4 regions of the Rossellomorea sp. H136 genome follow, and region 4 is predicted to be linked to each of the others. Evidence: riboswitches for the same ligand, from Rfam matches in the RefSeq annotation. Region 4 holds a riboswitch; each other region holds the start of a gene.

Region 1 (2,202 bases), 2.1 Mb from region 4:
GTAGCATTGGCAGAAGCACAAATGATAAAAATGCCTCTACGAGAGGAGAATGGATTTCTTCCCGATTATAGTGAACGCTCCCGTAACGAGCTGGAAAATGCGAAGCTAATGTTTCTGAACTACCCTAATAACCCTACTGGAGCGATCGCCACAAAATCATTCTTTGAAGAAACAGTCACTCTTGCCAATCAGCATGATATTTGTGTTGTACATGATTTTGCCTATGGAGCTATAGGGTTTGATGGAAATAAGCCCATAAGCTTCTTGGAAACAGATGGAGCAAGGGATGTGGGGATTGAGATTTATACATTATCGAAAACGTATAATATGGCTGGCTGGAGAGTGGGGTTTGCAGTAGGGAATAAAAGTGTCATTGAAGCGATTAACCTCCTTCAAGATCACTTATATGTGAGTCTGTTCGGAGCCATTCAGGAAGCGGCTACCACAGCGCTTTTAAGTTCCCAGGAATGTGTGCATGCACTGGTTTCAACATACGAAGAAAGAAGAAAACTATTAATCTCCGGACTTCAGGAAATAGGGTGGGATGTAAAAGCTCCACAAGGCTCCTTCTTCGCCTGGCTAAAAGTACCTGAGGGCTTCACATCTGTAGAGTTCTCTACTTATTTACTTGAAAAAATCAAAGTTGCTGTAGCCCCGGGTGTAGGCTTTGGAGAATTCGGAGAAGGGTATGTACGTGTAGGGCTCTTAACCTCAAACCAGCGGATAAGAGAAGCGGTTTCGCGTATAGAAAATTTAGAATTATTCCATAAAAGGGATTGACAGAAGTTATAATTGGTGCAATAATCCAACTGAAATAATGAATAATGAAATTCTTATCAAGAGCAGGCGGAGGGACCAGCCCTATGAAGCCCGGCAACCGACTTATTCAAGCACGGTGCTAATTCTTGCAGCAATAAAGCTGACAGATAAGAAAGAGTGACTTTATCAAACCTCTTCTTATTTGGAAGAGGTTTTTTGCTTGCCCAGGCTTATGAAATCAACTTGCGGCTAAGAATAGCAATTTCAAAAGGAGGCAGGACAACAATGAGTGAAGTGATAGCCACATATGAAATAAAAGGAAATAGTGGATCATTTGACAAAAAGGCAGAGGGGATCGCCCTGGGATTGACGGTCGGTTCATGGACGGACTTACCGCTCCTGGAACAGGACCAATTGCGCAAATACAAGGGGAGAGTCGTTTCCGTGAAAGAGTGGGAAGGCAAAGATGGCCCGAGAGGCAAGGTGGAAATTGGCTATCCCGGTCATAATTATTCAAATGATATTCCAGCCATCCTTGCTACGGTATTCGGCAAGCTGTCCCTTGATGGTGAAGTGAAATTAGTAGATATAGAGTTTTCCAGTGACTTGAAAAAAGCCTATCCTGGTCCACGGTTTGGAATAGAAGGAATCAGGGAGCTAGCAGGTGTACAAGAAAGACCCCTGTTAATGAGCATCTTTAAAGGCGTGATCGGCAGGGATCTTAACTACCTTGAAACTCAATTAAAGGCCCAGGCACTTGGGGGAGTTGATGTAGTAAAAGACGATGAGATTCTCTTTGATAATCCACTGACACCTTTCACTGAGAGGATCAATATAGGGAAAAGAGTGTTACAGGAGCTGTTTGAAGAGACAGGTAAGAAAACGTTGTATGCAGTAAACCTTACAGGAAGGACTTCAGAATTACGTGATAAAGCAAGAAAAGCACGTGAACTTGGAGCCCATGCCCTTTTATTCAATGTATTTTCTTACGGCCTGGATGTTCTTCAAGAGTTGAGGGAGGACCCTGAGATCGGATTGCCGATTATGGCACATCCTGCATTCGCAGGTGCTGTTGCTTCATCTCCTGCATATGGTGTGAGCTATTCTTTATGGTTAGGGAAATTCCTACGAATGGCCGGAGCTGATTTTTCTTTATTTCCATCTCCATACGGAAGTGTCGCATTAGAGAAGAGCAAAGCTATATCCGTAAGCCATGAGTTAACGAAGGATGACGATCATTTAAGAAGAGCATTGCCCGTACCGTCAGCAGGCATTCATCCTGCGCTTGTGCCCCTTTTAGTGAAGGATTTTGGTTTAGATTGTGTCATTAATGCAGGTGGTGGCATCCATGGTCATCCAGATGGGGCAATTGGAGGAGGAAAGGCATTCGTCCAAGCAATTGAAGCAGTTTTAAGGGGTGAGTCTCTCTCAGATGCAGCAGAT
Region 2 (2,202 bases), 890 kb from region 4:
AAACAAGATTCCTTTCCTTGGAATCTGCCTTGGAATGCAGCTGGCATCTGTAGAATATGCACGTAATGTCCTCGGTCTTGAAGGAGCTCACTCTGCTGAGTTGGATCCTGAAACGCCATACCCGGTCATCGACCTGTTACCGGAACAAAAGGACATCGAAGATCTTGGTGGAACACTGCGCCTTGGACTATACCCATGTAAGCTGACGAAAGGTTCAAAAGCCTATACGGCCTATGATGGAGAAGTGGTTTACGAGCGTCACCGCCACCGCTTCGAATTCAACAATCACTACCGTGAGCAAATGGAAAAAGCCGGCTTCATCTTCTCAGGCACAAGCCCTGATGGCCGTCTTGTGGAAATCATCGAGCTAAGCGACCACCCATGGTTCGTCGCATCTCAGTTCCACCCTGAATTCACATCACGCCCGACACGTCCGCAGCCTCTATTCAGAGACTTCGTGGAAGCATCACTTGCGTATGGTGAGAAATAAGATTTCTTTCGGAACTGCTCTCCCTGGTTTGGGAGGGCGGTTTTTTTGTTATATTGGGTAATTTAAGAAAAATTAAGAAAAATTTTGTCAACTCTTCTTTAATCCTCTATAGAAAATTCCTAAAAAGAATATTGACAATATTCCCACATATCGTTAATATATCGATTATAGCGAAAGCGAACTATACCAAATTTCATAATCTCTTATAAAGAGTTGGCAGAGGGACTGGCCCGATGACGCCCGGCAACCTACCGTACACACGGAAAGGTGCTAAAACCTGCAGGAAGAATTTCCTGAGTGATAAGAGTACGTTTATTTATATATAAACCTCTTTTCTCTTGGGAAAAGGGGTTTTTTTATTTGAAAAATTGAGGTATATCACCTCGGGAGGAGAAAAGAAAGATGAAAAAAACGACATCATTACTCGTATTACTCGCACTTATTTTCAGTTTAGTGGCTTGTCAGCCAAAGGTATCCCAGGAGGCGGACGCAGACAGTGGAGATAAGAAGGAAGCAACGTCTGATCATCCGTTAGCCAATAAAAAGATTGCCCTAATTATGCAAATCAATTTAGGGACATTTTCCGCTCAATACATAGAAGGTGTCAAAGAGCAGGTAGAGAAGTTTGGTGGAAAGGTTCAAGTATTTACGTCTGAAGGAGATTTGGCAAAAATGTCTTCTAACCTGGATGCGGCCATCAATCAAAAGTTTGATGGGATCCTTATCGATCATGGGACGAAAGAAGCACTGCAATCAGGGGTGGAAAAGGCGAAGGGACAAAGCATACCGGTTGTCGTGTTTGATGCGGATGTTGCAGCAGAAGAGGTGACGGTCCTCGAACAGGGGGATCAGCAAATGGCTGAACAAACCTTGACGAAGCTTTCAGATGAGCTTGGCGGTAAGGGTGAGATCGTGAAGATTTGGGTTGCGGGATTTGCACCGATGGAAAGACGCCAAGTGGCCTATCAGGAGTTTTTAGGGGGAAATCCCGACATTAAAGAGGTGGCAGCATTTGGAGCAGCTACTCAAAATACAGCACTCGATACACAGGCACAAATGGAGGCGATTCTGAAACAGTACCCGAATAAAGGTGACATCGATGCTGTCTGGGCTGCCTGGGATGAATTTGCGAAAGGCGCCGTCCGGGCAATCGAAGCGGCAGGGAGAGAAGAAATCAAAGTATATGGAATCGACATGAGTGATGAAGACCTGCAAATCATTCAAAAAGAGGGAAGCCCGTGGGTGGCATCGGCAGCCGTTGACCCGAAAGATATCGGCCGCGTGCAGGTGCGTTTCTTATATCAAAAGCTGGGTGGTCAAGATACACCTGAGAAAGTAAAGCTTGAGCCGGTCTTTATTGAGAAAGAAGCATTGCCTGAAGAAACGATCACGACAGATCAATTACACGAGCATGTAGATGGCTGGGGAGCAAGTGAGCAAGGCTATACAGATGAATTGAAAAACCTTGAAGGATCGTTCACAGAATAGAAAGGAGTTAGAAGAGATGACGTCTCCACTGTTAGAAATGATTGATATCAATAAAACCTTCTCAGGAGTGAAAGCCATAAAGACTGCAAGCTTCGATGTGAAAGAGGGAGAGGTTCATGCTCTGTTGGGGGCGAATGGTGCAGGTAAAAGCACGCTGATGAAGATTTTATCAGGAGCCTATGTGCAGGACAGCGGAGACATCATCCTTCACTCTGAGAAAAGAG
Region 3 (2,202 bases), 550 kb from region 4:
GCACCATATTGACGACAAATCCAACGACCTTTTTGATCAAACTATTTTGTAAAAACAAGCCTTTGTCTGTTACGAAAAGAAGAATCCCTAGCGGTAATCCCACTAAAATCGCAACTCCCAGTGAAATCCCCACCATATATATTGTTTCAAAAAAGGCTTTATTCAATTCTGGTAAAATCGCAGTCAATGAATCAGGCAGCATTCTCAAGCACCTCCAAGCTCTGTGTCTTCAGCGTGATATACCGGATTGCGGCTTCGATTTCGTCATGGGAGCCGATCAGTTCCATGATAAAAATCCCGAGTGGCACTTCCTGAATATATTCAATCTTGCCGTGAAGGATATTGCCTTGCACTTTGTATTTCTGGAACACTTCTGAAACGACGCTTTCTTCTGCGATCGATCCTTTGAATTGGATTTTGATCAGCTTTCCTTTTCTTGATTCCACGAGGTGTGGCGGGAGTTCAAATTGAAGGATCGTTTCAATGAATTGCTTCGTTAAAGGCTGTTTCGGTTCGGCAAACAGGTCGTATACCGGACCTTCCTCTACGATCTTTCCATCCTGCATCACGGCCATCCGGTCACAGATTTCCTTCACCACTTCCATCTCGTGGGTAATGAGCACGATCGTCAAACCCAGTTCTTTGTTGATTTTTTTCAATAGCTTCAAAATCGATTTCGTCGTATTCGGATCGAGTGCCGATGTCGCTTCATCGCAAAGTAAAACCGATGGGTTATTCGCCAGGGCCCTTGCAATCCCGACTCTCTGCTTTTGTCCTCCGCTAAGCTGAGCCGGGTAGGCGTCCGCTTTATCAGAAAGACCAACCATCTTAAGGAGCTCGACGACCCTGGGCTTGATTTTCGATTTTGGCACACTAGCCGCTTTCAAAGCAAAAGCCAGATTGTCAAAAACCGTTTTGGATTTGATCAAGTGAAAATGCTGAAAGATCATGCTCGTTTTTTGACGGGCTAGTCTTAGTTGTTTAGACGTGAGCTTCGTAAAATCCTGTCCATCAATGATAATTTCTCCTGATGTAGGGGTTTCTAATAGATTTAAGCAGCGAATGAGTGAACTCTTCCCCGCTCCACTGTATCCGACGATTCCAAAGATCTCACCTTTTTCAATTTTTACGGAAACGTTATCGACACCGACCACCGTTTGCTTTTTTGTTTTGTACGTTTTCACCAAATTCCGAATCTCGATCAATGTGCACACCCCTTTTTTAGTCCAATAAAAAAATGCCTCTTTCAACTGAAAGAAGCATCGCCTGTTTATCTCGACTTATCTCTCAGAATGAAATCATTCTGCAGGAATTGGCACCGTTCCAATACTAATACTGGAGGTTGCCGGACGTCATAGGGCCTGATCCCTCGGTCACTCTGGATAATTGAAAGTATGTAATTTTCTAAATTTTCATCTTATAGAGGATAATACTGGGGATTGGTGGCGATGTCAATAGGGTAATTTGCATGGATGTTTATGTAAGCGCTATCTTCGCTTGCATATCAAGGAAATATTTTTTGGTCAGCACCTCAATGTATTCATATAACAGAAAAACCCGCTCCCTCCCACTACTCGGTAAGGACCGGGTAACCCTGTCCAATCAACGCCTCTTCACAGATTCCCGCTCCACAAGCTCGGTTGTCAGCTTGTAGTAAGAGTCGACCTCTTCCTTTAAGAGCATTTGAAAGATAAGATGAACAGCCAGTGCACCTGCTTCATACTTTGGCTGCCTCATGGTCGTTAAGGGAGGTGAAACGTATTCTGACAGTTGAATATCATCAAAACCAATGATAGAAATGTCTCCAGGTACTGAAATGTTTTTTTCGTTTAGTGCTTGTAAGCCACCGATGGCCATTTCATCATTTGCGTAGAAGATGGCGTGTGGGACATCTCTCTGGGCGATCAGCATTTTGGTGGCCTGATAGCCTCCTTCACGAGTGAACCCCCCTGATACTTTCCATTTTGATTTGTACTCGATATTGTGTTTCCCGAGAGCCTCCCGAAATCCTTGAAAACGCAGCTCATTGTCATGGGAGTTATATGGTCCGCTGATATAGGCAATGTCACGACTCCCGTTTTCAATCAAGTGTTCCGTTGCCACAAAGGCTCCGTGAACGTTATCGACTTCTATCTGAGTGACGTAATCACTTTTTATGCTCCTGTCCAGAACTACGATGGGGAAGCCTTCCCTTGCAGACTC
Region 4 (2,202 bases):
GGCGAATGAATAATTGGTGAGCGAAAAGATTATGCCAAGCGAATTCGTTGATCACTTGAATCGGTAGTCTATGTTTTGGGTCAGCACCTGCGAACCCTTTGAATGAAAATACTTCTTCTTTTTCTTTTAAGTAATCTAATACTTTTGTATATAATTTATCGAATGATTCTGAAGAGATTGGTTGATTGACAGAACCCCACTCAATCTTATCCTTCGTGGATGGTTCTTCTACAATGAATTTATCCTTAGGAGAGCGTCCTGTGTATTTACCAGTTTCTGCTCTGACTGCACCTGATGATGTTAAAACGCCTTCATTTCGTTGAAGGACTTTTTCAACTAGTTGGGAAACAGATAATTGTTCCTGAATGTTTTGACCGTTAAGTAATTCTGTTAATTCATTAGACATGCTCACTGAATTCATTAGAACCCTTCCTTTATATAAATTTAATGATCTCGTTTGCTTCACAAAAATAGTATAACACAATTGAACCATTAGTCTATACTATTTATTCATTTTTATAATGTGTCTTCATATTGTCACATTTTTCGTCCAAATATAGCTTGTATCTTCTTATATATATGAAAAAAATATCATAATGTTTAGCCTCATTGCCTAATTAGGTTATTTTATGAGGGCAAGATAGGTTGGAATCATGATAAGAGTAAGCTTGAATGGTTAAACATGTCACTTGAAAAAAAGTTGACACCCTTTGTACTAAACGTTATTATTGTTCCTTGAACGGATACTCTTATCCTGAGCTGGTGGAGGGAGCAGACCCTATGAAACCCAGCAACCTGCTAAATAGTGAATGGATTCTTTCTGTCTGAAAGATCCGATTAAGCGAAGGTGCTAAACTGAGGCAAGGTCTATGAACCTTGAACGATAAGAGAGAAAAGGCGCGGCTATGATCTGAAACCTTTCCTCTATTGCTTTAATCATGAGGAAGGGTTTTTTCTGTTTATAGTGGATCAAATGCACATAATGCATGATTTTTTTATAAAAAAACCATGTTTACTTCATACTACTTAGGGAATGAGTACCGTATCTGTTTAATGTTTTGTTAGATCAAAAATCTAACAATTATGCTTAAGGAGGAACCTTGATGTCAACTAATCGTCGTCTGTTTACATCTGAGTCCGTAACCGAAGGACATCCAGATAAAATTTGTGACCAAATCTCTGATTCAATTCTTGATGCAATTCTTACAAATGATCCGAATGCTCGTGTAGCATGTGAAACGTCTGTTACGACGGGTCTTGTTCTTGTTGCGGGTGAAATTACAACGAGTACGTATGTCGATATTCCAAAAATCGTTCGTGAAACGATCCGTGAAATTGGCTACACTCGTGCGAAATATGGCTTTGATGCCGAGACATGTGCTGTATTAACATCCATCGATGAGCAATCTGCTGATATCGCTCAAGGTGTAGATCAGGCACTTGAAGCTCGTGAAGGTCAAATGACGGATGAAGAAATCGATGCAATCGGTGCAGGTGACCAGGGGTTAATGTTTGGATTCGCTTGTAATGAAACGAAAGAACTTATGCCTCTACCGATTTCCCTTGCTCACAAAATTTCCCGTCGTCTGACTGAAGTTCGTAAAGAAGAAATCCTTCCTTACTTACGTCCGGATGGAAAAACTCAAGTAACCGTTGAATATGATGAAAACGATAAGCCGGTTCGCATCGACACGATCGTAATCTCAACTCAGCATCACCCTGAAGTGACGCTTGAGCAAATCCAACGTAATTTAAAAGAATATGTCATCGATCCTGTTGTACCGAAAGAACTGATCGATGAGCAAACAAAATACTTCATCAACCCGACTGGTCGTTTCGTTATCGGCGGACCACAAGGTGATGCAGGGTTAACAGGACGTAAAATCATCGTTGACACATATGGTGGGTACGCTCGTCACGGTGGCGGTGCATTCTCTGGTAAAGATGCAACGAAAGTGGACCGTTCAGCAGCCTATGCAGCACGTTATGTAGCGAAGAACATTGTGGCAGCAGGACTTGCTGAAAAATGTGAAGTTCAATTAGCGTATGCGATCGGTGTTGCTCAACCGGTATCCATCTCCGTTGATACATTTGGAACAGGTAAAGTATCAGAAGACGTACTAATTGACGTTGTTCGCAACAACTTTGATCTGCGTCCTGCAGGAATCATCAAAATGCTGGACCTTCGCCGTCCGATCTATA

The links. A riboswitch is a leader RNA that binds a small molecule or an ion and turns the genes downstream of it on or off. The one in region 4 is predicted to bind S-adenosylmethionine.
Region 1: another riboswitch for S-adenosylmethionine. It lies ahead of ACYH0O_RS09140 (2,3-diketo-5-methylthiopentyl-1-phosphate enolase); the one in region 4 lies ahead of metK (methionine adenosyltransferase).
Region 2: another riboswitch for S-adenosylmethionine. It lies ahead of ACYH0O_RS23980 (sugar ABC transporter substrate-binding protein); the one in region 4 lies ahead of metK (methionine adenosyltransferase).
Region 3: another riboswitch for S-adenosylmethionine. It lies ahead of ACYH0O_RS22405 (methionine ABC transporter ATP-binding protein); the one in region 4 lies ahead of metK (methionine adenosyltransferase).

The regions. Positions count from the first base shown of each region.
Region 1 covers NZ_CM166371.1:1,808,037-1,810,238, forward strand. Annotated here, with positions in the region: gene ACYH0O_RS09135 (aminotransferase class I/II-fold pyridoxal phosphate-dependent enzyme) at 1-780, shown strand, start outside; SAM riboswitch class I at 831-933, shown strand; gene ACYH0O_RS09140 (2,3-diketo-5-methylthiopentyl-1-phosphate enolase) at 1,045-2,202, shown strand, end outside.
Region 2 covers NZ_CM166371.1:4,787,268-4,789,469, reverse strand. Annotated here, with positions in the region: gene ACYH0O_RS23985 (CTP synthase) at 1-490, shown strand, start outside; SAM riboswitch class I at 691-797, shown strand; gene ACYH0O_RS23980 (sugar ABC transporter substrate-binding protein) at 893-1,978, shown strand; gene ACYH0O_RS23975 (sugar ABC transporter ATP-binding protein) at 1,995-2,202, shown strand, end outside.
Region 3 covers NZ_CM166371.1:4,450,658-4,452,859, forward strand. Annotated here, with positions in the region: gene ACYH0O_RS22400 (methionine ABC transporter permease) at 1-202, opposite strand, end outside; gene ACYH0O_RS22405 (methionine ABC transporter ATP-binding protein) at 192-1,205, opposite strand; SAM riboswitch class I at 1,278-1,389, opposite strand; gene ACYH0O_RS22410 (LacI family DNA-binding transcriptional regulator) at 1,603-2,202, opposite strand, start outside.
Region 4 covers NZ_CM166371.1:3,901,642-3,903,843, reverse strand. Annotated here, with positions in the region: gene pckA (phosphoenolpyruvate carboxykinase (ATP)) at 1-421, opposite strand, end outside; SAM riboswitch class I at 747-890, shown strand; gene metK (methionine adenosyltransferase) at 1,104-2,202, shown strand, end outside.